2 regions of the Filomicrobium sp. genome follow, and region 2 is predicted to be linked to the other one. Evidence: predicted binding sites of a transcription regulator. Region 2 holds the regulator's gene; the other holds the start of a gene.
What was found. Region 2 encodes PhoB, which activates phosphate uptake and scavenging genes when phosphate is short. Its sites were predicted from a motif close to TGTCATNNANCTGTCAT; they were not measured.

Region 1 (8,424 bases), 490 kb from region 2:
TCCATGACGGTCCAAGAACCCGTTCCGCATAGAAAACGTTTTCTACTGCTGCACAATCCTGTCGCGGGCGTGCGACGCCGCACGCTGGCCCGCCGCGTGGCGGTCGAACTCGAGCGGCGCGGCGCTGAGATCGTCATGTTGCGTTTTTGGGGTGCCACCTCGACAGCCCCTGGTGCCATTGCACGTGATGTCCAGCTTGACGGGTTCGATGCCGTCATTGCAGCAGGGGGTGATGGTACGGTCAGAGCGCTGGCGACAGCGCTTGGCGAGAATACCACCATACCGATCGGCATCATCGCCACGGGCACAGGCAACGTTCTAGCGAACGAAATCGCAATGCCAAAGAAGCCTACGGAAATTGCCGAAGTTTTGATGACAGGCCCTGTCGTCAACGTCGCCGGAGCCCTTGCAAACAAAGACCCTTTCTTCCTGATGGCCGGAGCGGGCTTCGATGGCGAGATCGTTGCTGGCCTCGACCTCAGCCTCAAACGGCGTATCGGCAAACTCGCTTACGCCATGCCGATCCTTAAGGCGCTGGCGAAAAGGCCGAAAATGTTCTCCCTAACTGTTGATGGAAAAGCCTTTGAAGCCTCATGGCTCGTTGTCGCCAACGGTCGCAATTACGCCGGAACGTACGTTATTGCCCCGGAAGCCAGCCTTTCTGAAACCGGCTTTCAAGCGCTCTTGTTCGCGGCGCGAACCCGCCGCGGACGCTTGCTCGAGCTACTGTCAGTCGCTGCTGGGCTGCACATGCGTTTGCCGAGCGTCAAGATCATCCCGTGCCAGCACTTGACCGTTGCTGGCTCCGATATTGCTGTACAGGCTGATGGGGATCAGATCGCAGATAGCCCGTTGACTGTGACGTCCGCAGGGCCTCGTCTGCGCCTGATCGCGCCGCCTGCATTTGCAAATGGTCTGGTTGTCGCTTGAAGCGTATCGGGAAAAAAGAAACGAAAGATCAGGCGGAACTTGCTGGCCGCGCTAGGGTAACGCGTCGCTTGGGTGTGCCTTGCCCCAGTCGCGCAAAGAGCGCTGTTTCGATGTTCGCGATGAAGAGCCGAGCCGCGGCTTCCCAACTGTAGTCGAGCGCGCGCTTTCTGATGATGTCACGATCCAGTGACATGGCAGCCTTAGCAGCGGCAGCTAGATCCTCTGACAAAAATCCCGTCTCCGCTTGGCGAACAAGGTCGAGCGGACCCGTGACAGGATAAGCGGCAACAGGCAGCCCCGAAGCCATCGCCTCCAGCAATACGATACCGAAGGTTTCAGTCTGGCTTGGCATGACGAAGACGTCTGCCGAGGCGTAGCACTCCGCCAAATCCTCACCGATCTGTTTGCCGGTAAAGGTAACGTCAGGATACTTGACCCGTAGTTCTGCAAACTGCGGTCCGGACCCAACCACAACCTTTTTACCAGGTAGGTCCGTCCTCAAAAACGCTTCGATATTCTTTTCGACAGCAACCCGCCCAACGTAAAGGAAAACAGGCCCCTCTCCGAAGCGGCGCACGTTGCGTGGTCGGAAAACATGCGTATCGACGCCCCGCGTCCAGGGCATGATGCGGTCAAAGCCCCGTGAGTCGAGTTCCGTTGCGAGGCTCGGCGTCGCGACCATGATACCCGCGCCCGCATTGTGAAACCGACGCAGGATTGACCAGATCCAGCTCTCAGGAATGCCAAAGCGCCGGGACAGATAGTCGGGAAACCGCGTGTGGAAGCTGGTCGTAAAGGGAACACCGCGCCGGATGCAGTGTGAGCGCGTCATCCAGCCCAGCGGTCCTTCGGTCGCGATGTGAACAGCGTCCGGTCGGATCAGATTCATGCGTTCGATAATGTAGGCATAGCCCGGGAGAGCCAGACGGATCTCCGGATACGTGGGGCACGGCCATGTCTGGAATTCCGCCGGCGTCAAGAACGTGAGCTCGACGTCCAACTGCGCAGCTTCCTCCGCCAGACGCTCGTAGGTTCGCACAACACCGTTGACTTGCGGTCTCCAAGCGTCGGTGGCGATGAGGATCTTCATTTACGCCGCCTTTAAGTCTTCCTTCACGAGGCTCGCTTCCGATGCGGCTGTCCGTGCCTGTACGACATCCATCCACCGAATAAGCTCGAAACGGCCATCTTCTGTTTCACCGATCGCCGTGCAACTCTCGACCCAATCACCTGTATTCAGATAATGGATATCGCCAAAGTTTCTTGAGGCGGCATGGTGAATATGTCCGCATATCACCCCGTCCGCATCTCGCCGCTGTGCCTCGCTTGAAAGCTTGCGTTCAAATTCTCCGATGAAATTGACAGCGGATTTAACGCGCAATTTCAGATAGTTGGAGAGGGACCAGTATTCGAGCCCTAGGCGCCGACGTACGAAATTCACCGGGGCATTAGTCCACAGGGCGAGCTGGTAGCTGCGATCCCCGAGAAACGCCAGCCATTTAGCATAGCGCACCACGACATCGAATTCGTCGCCATGCATGACGATGTAGCGTTTGCCGTCCGCCGTTTCGTGGATGAACTGCCGCTCGATCTCAATGCCGCCGAAGCGCTGTCCGCAATACTGTCGCAGGCCATCGTCGTGGTTGCCGGGAATGAATACAATCCGGGCGCCCTTGCGTGCCTTGCGCAAAAGCTTTTGCAATACGTCATTGTGTGACTGAGGCCATACTGCACCGCGCTTGATGCGCCAGAAGTCAACAATATCGCCGACGAGGTAGATCGTATCGGCGTCATGTTCCCGAAGAAAATCGAGTAACTGCCCAGCTTGGCACGCTCGAGTGCCGAGATGGACATCAGAAATAAACATTGCGCGGTATCTGGTCATCCTCAGCTTTCCTGCAGACCGGTGGCCGATAGACTAGTGTATCCCCCGATCGCACCATGAGAAGATTCAAGTTTCAGGAGTATGACATTTTAGAGCTTGATAACCGCGCAAGGCGATCATCGTAGGGCAAAGTTGTGTATCTGAACCGTTTGTGCTCATGCAACCTGCGGTGTCAATAGATACGGAACGGGAAATAGCGTGTGACAAGTTCGACAAATCGTCCGCTCGAGCGAACCTGCTTCAAGGCGTCATCGAGTTCAGCCTTAAGCTGACGATCCCCTTTCGCAACCGCTATCGCGACGCCATCCCCAAAGAACTTGGGCTCGAGAAACGCCTCTCCTTTGAATTCACAGCACTGGTTGGAGGCGGTACCGTTCAACCAGAAGGACAAACTGATAGCGTCACCAAATATGGCGTTGACGTCCCCCTTTTTGAGGGCCTCACGCGCGGCATCCGCATCCTTGAACGTGACGATCTGACTGCCCCGGAAAAATTGCCGGATGAACGCCTCGTGCGTGGTGCCTTGCGCTACACCGACCTTCCGCCCCGATAAAGCTTCGGGCGTAGCTTCCAGCCCTGTGGCATCACGACGTCCAGCAAAGCGACCCGGGGTGTGAAAGTATCGGTCGGTGAAGTCATAATTGGTGAGCGCTTGAGCTGTCACCATCTGCGAGGCGATAACTGCATCACCTTCCTTCCGAAGGAGGGAGGGCAGCAAATTCTCCCAGGGCTCGACCTTGATCTCGCATGTAACGTCCAGATCCAGGCATATGGCGCGCGCCAAGTCGACATTAAAGCCTGTTAGCACGCCGTCTTCGTCATAAAAGTTAAACGGGGGAAAGTCGCTGGTCGTGAGAAAGCGCAACACGACCCGGCGCGCTGCTTCACGTTCTGCTGCAGCGGGTTGTTCCTGCGCCTGAGTCCCTTCGTATGAACCCAGCAGAACCAAACTCAGGCAAAGCCACAGCGCAAACACAGCCAAGTGCGACCGAGGTCGGACCTGGCACCATATCGCCGTATCTATTCTCATCTGGATTCTCAACTTCCAGTTGTTTTAGCAGGGCCACAAAAGGCAGTGCCTTGAAATCAGATTCTTTCAGCGGATCGCAAAACCCAAACTTTGCCGGTATTGCCATTTCCGCAACACAACTCAAAAATTGTGTGGATTTTATCTAACGGGTGCCTACCTGCGGGGGAGGCCAGCACAACTCTACAACTGCGCACCGTGCTTGTGATCCTGATTTAGCGTGCATTTTCAGAGAAATACACACGTTTTTAATGGGTTCTCTCTATCCAGGCATACCAACTTTTGTCCTGGAAATTATCGTACATGTATAGCGTTCTCTCGTGCATCGTCGGCCAGCACAATGTCTGGCTCGTCGGATTGGCTTCGTTGGTGTGTCTAGCCGGCGTGGGCGTCACCTTGAGCCTCCTTCACCGGGCCGCAACCACCGGGGGATTGCAGCGGTACGGCTGGAACTTCCTGACCGGCGTTGCTGCAGGCGCTGCCATCTGGTGTACGCATTTCATCGCAATGCTCGCCTATAATCCAGGCGTCCCCGTGACGTTTATGCCGGTCTTGACGGTCGTCTCACTGCTTGTCGCGGTTACGGGGGCTGGATTGGGGTTCGCCTTCGCGACCAGCGGCCTGACCAGTGCAGCACCTGTGATTGGTGGCAGTGCGGTGGGACTAGCGGTCGCAGCCATGCATTATACGGGCATGCTGGCTTACCGTATCGATGGTATCGTTGCCTGGGATGAAACCTACCTCCTCACTTCAATTGCATTATCGATCATTTTCGCTGGCGCTGCGACTCGCTCCGCTTTGCGCGCAGACACGATGACGGGACATTTATCAGCTGCTGCGCTTTTCGTGGTTGCCATCGTGAGTCTACATTTTACGGGCATGACGGCGCTACAAATCACTCCCCTCAATGGAGCGGTAGAAGTTGCAGACGATCCGTCGACAGCCATGGCGCTTGCTGTTGCCGGCATGGCTTTGGTCATTATTGGAGCTGGTATCTCCAGCTATCTCATCGACGATCGCGCCCGTTATGATAGCTATCAACGCTTGCAGCACATGGCTTTGCATGACCCCCTGACGGGGCTGCCGAATCGCACGAGCTTCACGAATTATCTCGAATTCGAACTCGACCGGGCGGAAGGCGCAAAGCGGAAAGTTGCGGTCCTTGAGATTGACCTTGATCGGTTTAAAGAGGTCAATGACCTTAGAGGTCACCAAGCCGGTGATGAAGTTCTCAAAGTTATCGCAGACAGAATGTCCAATCTTCTCCGAGAAGGCGAAATGGTCGCTCGCGTCGGTGGAGACGAGTTCACGGCCGTCAAAACGTTTATAGATCCGGTGACGCTCGTGGAGTTTCTAGAGCGGCTTCAGAAGGTCATCTTCGAACCAATAGAGATATCCGATTTCGAGGTGTCGATAGGTGCCAGCATCGGGGTGGCGATTTATCCTGATGATGCAAGGGACCGCGAAAATTTATTGAGCAATGCGGACTTGGCGATGTACCGGGCCAAGGCAAGCGCGACGGAAGACATCTGCTTTTATGAGTCCTCGATGGACGAACGCGTGCGGGCACGCCGGGTTCTGGCGAGCGATCTTCGCGATGCCGTTAAAAAGAATGAGCTTTCCCTGCATTATCAAGTTCAGACGTCGATCTCGACGGGAGAGGTCATTGGCTACGAGGCCCTTCTGCGTTGGCATCATCCTGTGCGTGGGGCCGTTCCTCCCGTAGAATTCATACCCATTGCTGAAGAAACAGGGCTCATTCTGGAGCTGGGCGAGTGGGTGTTGAAAACGGCGTGTGCCGCCGCCGCAAAGTGGTCACAGCCGTTGAAGATCGCGATCAACCTTTCTCCCGTTCAGTTCATCCATAGCGATCTGCCAAAGCTTGTGGAGGATGCTCTTAAAGAGAGCGGCTTGGATGCCAAAAGGCTTGAGCTTGAACTGACGGAGTCGACCATTGTCGAAAATAAGGAACGCACACTCGCGATCCTGCAAAAGATCAAGGAGCTCGGTGTCTCGATCGCTTTGGACGACTTTGGAACTGGATATTCGTCTCTCGAAACTCTGCGATCTTTCCCGTTTGATAAAATAAAACTCGATCGCTGCTTCATGCAGGATATCGAGGTGAGCCCTCAATCTAAGGCGATTATTCGCGCCGTCCTTGCACTAGGAAAAAGCCTTTCAATTCCGATCCTCGCTGAAGGCATAGAAACGAACTGCCAGTTTATGATCCTCAAGGATGAGGGCTGCGACGCGGCTCAGGGTTATTATATTGGTCGGCCAGGTCCCTCCATCTCCATAGAGACCGAGCAAGAAGACCTTCTCACGGCTTAGTTTGGAAGGAGCATGCGGTATATTGCGCCGTGGCAACACCGTTGGCGCAATATGCGTTAATCCCCTGGAGACGAGACGTATACTGTATTTCAGACGGCGTATTTGATTTACGATAATCGTCGCTTTGTCGAAGGTGCCTTGCGACGGGCTCGCGTAGCTTAAGCTTCGTCGAATGTTGACCGGCCTTGCTGGTCACGGATGACATGAGCGATGGATTGGCAGCGCGAGCATTCTGCAGAGGCGATACGCCAAGACGTGTCGCAATGCCCTGGTGGAACCGACACAGGTCGGCCTGATGCTGAACCAGAGCTTCAACGGCTAGACCATGCCGTCAATCATCTGCGGCGAACAAGACCTGAGCTGTCATCTGCCTACAGTGTTGTGGGATGGCAAGCCGCCACGCTTGTCGTGCTGACGGTAGCATTGGTCATCGGCGCGGCCGTGATGCCGTCGGTAACGCACACCGTTGTCTTCGCGACAATGGCGCTGTCTTTCTTTTGTATCGTAGCCATCCGTATTCTGGCGATCGCGACCCTGCTCAGCGTACGCGCGCCTGCACCTGAATCCCCTAACGAAAAATCCGGGCTCGACGAGGTGTTTCCGCGTTATGCCATCCTGGTGCCCCTCTACAAAGAAGCGGAAGTTGTCCCGGCCTTGATTGAGGCCCTGTCGGCGCTCGACTATCCGACCGATTGCCTGGAAATCTCGCTTATAGTCGAACGCGAAGACCGCACGACGCGAATGGCGCTTGAGGCGCAAGTACTACCAACGCACATGCGCATTGTCGAAGTTCCGGAAGGCCAGCCTCGCACGAAACCCCGCGCCCTGAACTACGCGCTGGCCAGTGCCCGCGGCGATTACGTCGTGGTCTACGATGCAGAGGATATGCCCGAACCTGACCAACTGCGCCGGGCGCTCAAAGCATTTCGTTCCGCCGGCCCCGAACTCGGCTGCGTTCAGGCTTGCCTCAATACGTACAATCCGGAAGAGACGTTTTTCACGCGACAGTTCACGATCGAATATACCGCTTTGTTCGACGCTATCGTGCCGACGTTGGCGCGGCTCGATCTACCAGTCCCGCTCGGCGGAACATCCAACCATTTCCCGCGCCGTATTCTGGAAACCTCTGGCGGCTGGGATCCCTTCAATGTCACCGAAGATGCAGACCTTGGTATTCGCCTCGCGCGACAAGGTGCGCGCGTCGCAGGTTTGGCGTCCACGACATGGGAGGAGGCGCCCGAAACCTTTCGGATTTGGCTGGGCCAGCGTACGCGCTGGCTGAAGGGCTGGATGCAAACTTACATCGTGCACATGCGTGAACCTACCCGCCTTCTGCGAGATCTGGGGTTGAAGCGTTTCGCAGGCCTGCAGGTGCTCATGGGAGGAATGATCCTCTCGTGCTTGGTTCATCCCTGGTTCTATGTCGTCCTAGGGGCCAGCCTGCTCTCTGGCCGTTCCGATCTGCTTGTTCCTTCGGACGAGTGGCACGTTCTCTATTGGGCTGGATTGTTCAACCTGTTCGCCGGATATGTCTCGGCGATCGCGCTGGGCGCGATCGCTGTCGCACGCCGTGGCCGCCCGGAACTTGCCATATCGGTCTTAGCAGTGCCGATCTATTGGCTGCTGATTTCCTGGGCCGCATATCGAGCACTATGGGAACTGGTATCGGCCCCGCACCACTGGGAAAAGACGCAGCATCACGCGAGAAACGTTGTGGCCAACAGCAACCCGCCCCTTGTTACTTGACCTGATAATGGATCGGCAGGGTGAATTCGAACGCGTTCCCAACGAGCTGAGACGGCGGCGTCGGAAGTGGTGACGCGCGCTCAAGAATATCGAGGGCAGCATCATCGAGAATCTTTGCGCCCGAGCCGTTGACTACGGCGTGCGCTACGACGCGGCCTTCGCGGTCAATGCTGAAGCTCACGATGACCTTGCCCTCAATGCGTTTCCGTCTCGCAGCAGAGGGATAGCGTTTATGACGATGGAGGTGGTGAGCGACTTTCTTCTGCCAAGTCGCAATCGTCTTTTTATCGGCTTCGGAGAGCCCGGGCGTGGGGGCAGCGGCCTTCTCAGCGCGCGGAGCCTTGATTGGCGGAGGAGCCATCTCCGGCGCAGCCTTAGCTGCCGGAGTGGGTTCCTGTTCCGCTTCCTCGACTTCTTTCTCCGGCTCTTCCTTTTCCTCTTTTTCCTCGACCTTTTCTTCGGGTTTGTTTTCCGGCAACTTCAGGTCGGGGTCTTCCGGTTCATG
Region 2 (8,424 bases):
AATCGCGCCCGAACACCTGCCGCGTCTAACCGAACGCTTCTACCGGGCTAACGTCACGTCGAGCCGGGAAAAAGGCGGGACCGGCTTAGGCCTTGCAATTGTTAAGAATATTGTGCTTCGCCACCGTGGCCAATTGCGCATCGCTTCCAACGTTGGTGAGGGTTCGACCTTCACGGTGATCTTTAATGAACTAGGTCCGCAAGAAACTTGAAAACATCGGGTTTTCAAGCGCCTGAAAAACGCAAAATAAAACAACTATTTATGCTGTCATAAAACCTAAGTACCCCTGGAGTACGACTCGCCCTGCCGGCGCAGAGGGCGCTGGGCGAGATCGGCGGTTCGCCGGTTCCGCAGTTACCCCGGATACTCAGGGAGATCAGCGTGAACAATAAGTTCTTCGCCATGACGGCAGCAGTTGCTGTCGCTGGCTCATTCGCGTTTGCCAATGCGGCTTCGGCACGCGACCAGGTTCAGATTGCGGGTTCGTCGACGGTTCTGCCTTATGCGAACATCGTTGCCGAGCAATTCGGCAAGACCTACGACAAATTCAAGACGCCGGTTGTCGAATCCGGTGGTTCCTCAGCTGGTCTCAAGCAGTTCTGCCAGGGCCTTGGCGAGAAGACGATCGACATCGCGAACGCTTCGCGCAAGATCAAAGACGCCGAAGTGAAGGCCTGCGCCGAAGCTGGCGTTAAGGACATCATGGAAATCCGCTTCGGTTATGACGGCATCGTTTTCGCGACGGACGCGAAGGGCGACGCCTGGGCGCTTGAGCCTAAGGACGTTTATCTGGCTCTTGCTGACAAGATTCCCGTTGACGGCAAGCTCGTAGACAACCCGAACAAGAAGTGGAAGCAGGTCAACGCAAAGCTCCCTGATTGGGACATCGTTGCTTACATTCCAGGCGAAAAGCACGGCACGCGCGAAGTCTTCGAAGTGAAAGTTATGGAAGAAGGCTGCAAGGCTTCTGGCGCTTACGACCTGCACAAGGCTGCCGCTGGCGACGACGAGAAGAAGGCCAAAAAGGCAGCTGAGAAAGCTTGCTTCAAGGTCCGTAAGGATGGCGGCACGGTCGACATCGACGGTGACTATACCGAAACGCTCGCACGTCTTCAGTCGAACCCGACCGGCGTTGGCGTGTTCGGTCTGTCGTTCTACGAGAACAACACCGACAAGCTGAAGGTCGCTACGATGAGCGGCATTGAGCCAAACGTTGAGACGATCTCGACCGGCAAGTATCCGGTTTCGCGCCCGCTCTTCTTCTACGTCAAGAAAGCGCACATCGGCACGATCCCTGGTCTCAAGGAATACGTCGAATTCTTCACGTCGACGAAGATGATCGGTCCTGACGGCCCGCTCGCTGAGTACGGTCTCGTTCCAATGCCGAAGAATGAACTTGATGAGCTGCAGAAGGCCGTCAAGTCAGAAGAGATCATGTAATTCGCCGGGAGGTGGGGCAGGGCTGCCCTGAGTAGCTTGGCCCCGCCTCTGGCGATGTCTGACATGGCATTTCGATCCGGGTCGCTGGCTGGTTAAGTCGCGGCCCGGGTTGACCCGGGTAAGAGACCCGAATGGGAAAAGTGAAAACGATGGCGAAGGCATATTTTGCACAGGGGGTCGTGTGTCTACCTCGATGATCCTACTCGGATTGCTGATAGCAGCAGCCCTTGCTTACATCGTCGGTATCGTCCGGTGCCGCGCTTCTACAGGCGGTGATGTCGCGAAATTGCATTCGCGGACCGGCTATTATGGTTCCTACCTTGCGATCTGGACCGTTCTTCCCGCACTTTTCTTAACGATCATATGGGCTGCCGCAGAGCAGCCAGTCATCCGCCACTTGGTCGAGACCTCATTGCCGGCGCACGCTGCCGGGGTAGAGAACGATGCACTGATGTCGCTGACATTGGGCCGCATTAATTCCGTCGCCGAAGGCCTGCCAAAACTGTCTCAGAGTGAATTCAAAACCATAGAAAATGCCCGCCTCGGGTTTACGCCCATGTTAGAGGCGCAACGCCTACTGCAGGAAAAAGGCGTGATTCTGGGGGCGGAGCCTGAACCCTACATAATCTCTGCGGCCTACGACGAGGTCATCTACAGACATACGAGCAGCTGGTTGATCACTGGCCTCGCCGCACTCGCCGCATTGGCTGGATTTGTCTACGGCTTCACGCAAATTAGGCCACGCCTGCGGGCCCGAAACACAGTTGAAAGGGTGGTTCTCGCGGCCCTTATCGGAGCCTCGACGGTCGCGATTCTGACGACTGTTGGGATCGTGTTCTCGGTGCTCTTTGAAACGATCCACTTCTTCCAATCTGTCCCCACTTTCGACTTCTTCTTCGGAACTGTCTGGGACCCACGCTTTACGTCCGCAGGTCGCGAAGGTGGTGCCAGCGGTCAATTCGGCCTTCTGCCCTTGCTGTGGGGCACGCTCTTCATCTCCTTTGTGGCTCTGGCCGTGGCGGTTCCCATTGGGCTGTATTCGGCGATCTACATGTCGGAATACGCCGGACCGAAGTTCCGTGGCTTTGCCAAACCGCTGCTTGAGATCCTCGCTGGCATCCCCACCATCGTCTATGGCCTGTTCGCATTGATCACGTTCGGACCGTTCCTACGCGACACAGGCGCCATGGTGGGTCTGGATATTGCCGCTTCGAGTGTGCTGACGGCGGGCATCGTGATGGGGATCATGATCATCCCCTTCGTCTCGTCGCTGTCCGACGATATTATTTCCGCAGTGCCACAGTCGCTGCGCGAAGGATCATACGGCCTTGGCGCGACGAAATCGGAAACGATCCGCAAGGTCGTCCTGCCTGCTGCTTTGCCAGGTATTGTGGGTGCGGTCCTCTTGGCGGCGTCCCGCGCCATCGGCGAGACGATGATCGTCGTGCTTGCCGCTGGTATCGCGGCGAACCTCACGCTCAACCCGTTCGAGTCGGTGACCACAATCACCGTCAAGATCGTCAGTCAGTTGACCGGTGACCTTGAGTTCAATAGCCCGCAAACGCTGGTTGCGTTCGCACTCGGCCTGACGTTGTTCGTGATCACGCTCGCCCTTAACGTCTACGCGCTCTATATCGTGCGCAAATATAGGGAGCAGTACGAATAATGGCGACGACACAGGATACCCTGCACGCGGCCGCCGACGGTCGTAAGCTCAATGATCCGGCTATGCTCAAGCGCCGCTACGCAGCGGAATGGCGGTTCAAGGCATACGGGCTCGGTGCTTTGGGCATAGCGCTCTTCTTTCTCGTGGTACTCTTCTACTCGATTATCTCTCAAGGCTGGACGGCATTCCTGCAAACGAACATTAAGCTGGAGGTCGCGCTCAACGAGGCGGACTTTCAGGACGCAGATGGCCAAATTACTGAACAGTCGATCCGTGTAGCCGACTACACGAAGATGGCGCGCGACGCCCTTCAGAGTACGCTCGGTCTGGAAAGTCCCACACGCCCAGAGAAGCGAGATTTGCGCGGTCTGCTGTCTCGCGGCGTTGATGTGCAGATCCGCAACAAGATCGAATCGGATCGCAGCTTGATCGGTCAGACCGTGCCCGTCTGGGTTCTCGCCAACGGTGAGGTAGATGCCCTTATCAAGGGCTCGATCGATCGCAACACCCCTGAGGAGCGTCGCCAGCTCAACAACAAGCAGTTGGCGTGGATCGACAAGCTTATAGCCGAAGGGCGCCTGGAGAAGCAGTTCAATACAGGCCTCTTCACTTATGGCGCATCTAGCCAGCCGGAAACCGCCGGCCTCGCCGTCGCGCTTATCGGCTCATTCTTCATGATGCTGATTGTGGCACTCGTTGCGGTTCCCATCGGTGTAGCGGCCGCAGCCTACCTGGAAGAATTCGCGCCAAAGAACACGTTTACCGACATCATCGAGGTTAATATCAACAACCTCGCTGCGGTCCCGTCCATCGTGTTTGGCCTGCTCGGATTGGCGGTTTTTATTAACTTTATGGGCCTGCCACGATCAGCTTCCCTGGTCGGAGGTCTCGTGCTATCGCTCATGACACTGCCGACCGTGATCATTGCGACGCGCGCCGCTATTCGCGCTGTGCCGCCATCGATCCGGGAGGCTGCGCTAGGTGTTGGCGCGTCGAAGATGCAGACCTTGTTCCACCACGTACTGCCGTTGGCGCTTCCCGGTATTCTAACGGGAACCATCATCGGTCTTGTTCAAGCGCTTGGTGAGACTGCACCGCTTCTGATGATCGGCCTCGTGGCGTTCGTTGTCGACTATCCGACAACGCCCTTGGACCCGGCGACGGCTTTGCCGGTGCAGATTTACATGTGGGCGAGTTCCGCCGAGCGCGGGTTCGTCGAGCGAACGATGGGCGCGACGATTGTCCTGCTGATGTTCCTCTTCGTGATGAACGCAGCGGCCGTCTACCTGCGGCGCAAATTCGAACGGAAATGGTAATTGAGATTGGCGGCTGATATGGAACAGATTGCAACCAGCACAACGGCGGAAACCGCACCTATGAGCGGCGTCGCCAACGGCGAAGCTCCAAAGGTCACGGCGCGTGATGTTTGCGTTTTCTACGGTGCCAAGCAGGCTCTGTTTGATGTAAACCTCGACGTTCCGCGCAACTCCGTGACGGCGCTGATTGGCCCCTCGGGCTGCGGTAAGTCAACGTTCCTGCGCTGCTTAAACCGCATGAACGACACGATCCCGATCTGCCGGGTAACTGGTAAGATCGAACTCGATGAGCAGGACATCTACGATCGCGATCTCGACGTCGTGGAGTTGCGCGCCCGCGTTGGCATGGTCTTCCAGAAACCGAATCCATTCCCCAAGTCGATCTTCGACAACATTGCGTATGGGCCGCGCATTCACGGCCTCGTTCGCGACAAAACCCACCTCGAAGAGATCGTTGAAACGAGCCTTGAAAAGGCGGGTCTCTGGAAAGAAGTCAAAGATCGCGTCCATGAGCCCGGTACGGGCCTCTCGGGCGGCCAGCAGCAGCGTCTCTGCATTGCTCGAGCCATCGCCACGACCCCAGACGTTATCCTCATGGACGAACCCTGTTCGGCACTCGACCCGATCGCAACAGCGAAGGTTGAAGAACTGATCCATGAACTGCGCCAGAACTACACGATCGTAATCGTGACGCACTCCATGCAGCAGGCGCGTCGCGTCTCGCAGAAGACGGCGTTCTTCCACATCGGTTATCTCGTGGAAGTGGGCGATACAGAGCAGATCTTTGAAAACCCGCAGGACAAGCGGACTCAGGATTATATCATGGGACGCTTCGGCTAAGCCTAAACTGGCCGGGAACTGACCCGCGATATTGGCGGCGAGACCCCAGGGGGGTGGTTTGCCAAAAGGAGAAGAGCGATCATGGTCGGCGATTCATCGCAAACCGTGAAATCTTACGAAGAGGAGCTTGCCCTCCTCGACAAATCGATAGCCCAGATGGGTGGCTTGGCTGAGCACGTCCTCGGCCTTGCCTTCGATGCGTTGGAGCGGCGTGACCCGCATCTCGCCGAGAAGGTGGTCGAAACCGATCGGCAGATCGACGCCCTCGAGCGGGGCATCGAGGCGAAAGTCGTCGCGATGATCTCCCGGCGTCAACCGAGCGCTGGGGAACTCCGCCATATCCTCGGGGCCATGCGTATCGCGAGCGATCTCGAACGCATTGGCGATCTCGGGAAGAACATTGCAAAGCGCGCGCACGCCATCGCCAGTCAGCCCCATCCCAAGCCGTTGATCACGGGGCTGCGTCATATGGTGGAACTCGCGCTCAGCCAGCTTAACGACGTTCTCGATGCCTACGCGGAGCGCGATGCCGAGCGCGCGCTTGCGGTCTGGCGCGATGATGAGAAACTCGATGCTGTCTACAACTCTTTGTTCCGCGAACTCCTCACCTACATGATGGAGGATCCGCGCAACATCGGGATTTCCACGCATCTTCTGTTTGGCGCTAAGAACATTGAGCGCGTTGGAGATCACACAACCAATATCGCTGAGACCATCCAATTCTTGGTCAGCGGCGAGGCCATATCCGACGATAGGCCGAAGAGTGACGACACCAGTACGACGCTGATCACGAGTCAGGGTGCAGTAAACGGGTCGCATACCTAATCGCTCAATGACCGGAAAATTGGATCATGTCAGCTAAGGTCTTGATCATAGAAGACGAACTTCCGCTTGCTGAACTCCTCCGTTACAATTTGGAAGCCGAGGGCTATCGGGTCAGCCACGCCGAAACCGGTGAGGAAGCAGAGATTATGGTCTCTGAGGAACTGCCCGATCTCATGGTTCTGGATTGGATGCTACCGTCAGTGTCAGGCATTGAGCTGTGCCGTCGGATGCGGTCCAAAGCCGAGACGCGTAACGTCCCCATCGTCATGCTGACCGCGCGCGGCGAGGAAGCTGACCGCATTCGTGGTCTCTCTACCGGCGCCGACGACTACGTGGTCAAGCCCTTCTCGCTTCCTGAACTGATGGCACGCGTGAAGGCCATTCTGCGGCGGGCTGCACCGGAACGGACGGCCGAGGTTCTCCGCGTAGCCGAGGTCGAACTCGACCGTGCCGCCCACAAGGTGTCTCGCGGTCTTCGGGAAGTTCGCTTGGGGCCGACGGAATTTCGCCTCCTCGAATTTCTTATGGAAAGTCCCGGGCGCGTCCTCTCCCGTTCGCAATTGCTGGATGGCGTCTGGGGGCGCAACGCCTTCGTCGATGAGCGGACCGTTGACGTCCACATCGGAAGATTGCGCAAAGCGTTAATCCGCGGCAAAGAGCGCGACCCTATTCGCACGGTGCGCGGCGCTGGATACGTGTTCGGTGAGCGCACAACCAATCGCCAGTTTCACTTTTGACGAAAGATTACAACGCGGGACCAACATTAGGATGATGTGGGCTCCCGCGTGGCACATTATTGATTGCTTTTTAATTTCAATGCCCAGGGCAGGTGCGCCCGGCGTCTAAAGCCGTTTATTAGCGGCAATCAGCAAGCTTCTTTTCCGCCTGAATGCCCAATGAACACCATATTGCATGCGGGTTCAGTCGATCTCTGCCATTTTTCTCCTCCATGATCGTCGCCGGTAACCATGAGGCGCACTTTTTGTTCGTTCGGGACGCTGGTCATCAGTCGGAAATTCTGCGCCAGCGACGGAAATCACCATACCTCTGACGTTAAGCAGAGCGAAAGTGATGGAGGGGAAGGAAATGCGGCTGATAACCCGCGCAATTTCGGGGCTTATGATCGTCGCCGTTACCTTGGGACTATTGGGGGTCGCGGGGTGGCGTGTGCATTCAGTGATGACGGCCGAGAAGTCAGGCCGCAAAATGCAAGCCCGAGAGCGCGAGTTTTCCGTGCAAGGCGGTCAATTCGAAGCGCAAGATTTAACGCCAGTCATTACTGCATACGGCCAGATTCACGCGTGGGAGACGCTGGAAATCCGGGCCGCTGCGTCCGGGCCAATCACTGAGATCGCTGACAATTTCCGCGACGGTCGCGCAGTCGAGGCTGGTGAATTGTTGTTCCACATTGACCCCGATACGGCGCAACGGCGCGTCACCGACGCCGAGGCTGCCCTTATGCAGGCGCGCTCCGAACTCGCCGAAGCCGAGGCCGCTTTAAGCTACCTGCGAGCCGACGAAAATCTCGCCCGCACTCAACTTGACGTTCGGAAAGCGGATTTAGAGCGCAAGCAGCAACTCCATAAGAAAGATATCGTAACAGCCGCCACGCTGGACGAGTCGACAATGGCGGTCTCATCCGCTGAACAGTCGCTCGCGGCGAAGACGCAGGCAATTGTAGCGGGTGAAGCTCTCAATGATCGCGCACAAAAGAACCTCGAGCGCGCTGGCATCGCATTGAAGGATGCCGAACGCGCGCTGCGTGACACAAGCTACCGCGCACCCTTTGCCGGCCGTTTGACATCGGTCGCAGCCACCCTCGGCCGCCGCGTCTCGCAAAACGAAAAGCTAGCCGACCTTATTGATCCCACCGCTCTGGAGGTTTCTTTCCGCGTGCGCAACAGCGAATTTGCGCGCTTAATTGATCCGAACGCGCCAGATAGGATCCTCCGCCAGCCCATCAAGGCACGTCTGGATCTGCAAGGCTATACGGTCGAAGTTGAGGGCGTTCTCGATCGGCCTGCTGCCGTCGTTGACATCAATCAGGGCGGGAGGACTGTGTTTGCGCGCTTGAAGGGCGTCGCATTGTCGGCGTTGCGTCCAGGTGACTTCGTCACCGTCGAGGTTTTTGAGCCAAGGCTACAGAACGTTGCTCTGGTTCCTCACTCCGCTGCCACTGAAGATGGGCGCATGCTTATTATCGAGGGTGATCGCCTCGCAGAGGTCAAGGTCGACATTAAACGCCGTCAATCGGACGGTCTCATCGTCAGCGGCTTTCCGGCGGATAAGAGCTACGTGATCACACGCATGCCCTATCTTGGTCCCGGCATCAAAGTG

Region 1: K5845_RS00240 (UDP-2,3-diacylglucosamine diphosphatase) is a predicted target of PhoB. The motif match lies at 2,886-2,902, and genes of this name have one in related genera.

What each region holds. Positions count from the first base shown of each region.
Region 1 is NZ_JAILWT010000001.1:46,559-54,982, reverse strand. Features, by position in the region: gene K5845_RS00250 (diacylglycerol/lipid kinase family protein) at 4-930, shown strand; gene K5845_RS00245 (glycosyltransferase family 4 protein) at 959-2,020, opposite strand; gene K5845_RS00240 (UDP-2,3-diacylglucosamine diphosphatase) at 2,021-2,815, opposite strand; gene K5845_RS00235 (ABC transporter substrate-binding protein) at 2,988-3,845, opposite strand; gene K5845_RS00230 (putative bifunctional diguanylate cyclase/phosphodiesterase) at 4,146-6,173, shown strand; gene K5845_RS00225 (glycosyltransferase) at 6,384-7,919, shown strand; gene K5845_RS00220 (energy transducer TonB) at 7,912-8,424, opposite strand, start outside.
Region 2 is NZ_JAILWT010000001.1:537,536-545,959, reverse strand. Features, by position in the region: gene K5845_RS02470 (ATP-binding protein) at 1-211, shown strand, start outside; gene K5845_RS02465 (PstS family phosphate ABC transporter substrate-binding protein) at 403-1,440, shown strand; gene pstC (phosphate ABC transporter permease subunit PstC) at 1,622-3,106, shown strand; gene pstA (phosphate ABC transporter permease PstA) at 3,169-4,422, shown strand; gene pstB (phosphate ABC transporter ATP-binding protein PstB) at 4,483-5,262, shown strand; gene phoU (phosphate signaling complex protein PhoU) at 5,344-6,087, shown strand; gene phoB (phosphate regulon transcriptional regulator PhoB) at 6,114-6,824, shown strand; gene K5845_RS02435 (efflux RND transporter periplasmic adaptor subunit) at 7,174-8,424, shown strand, end outside.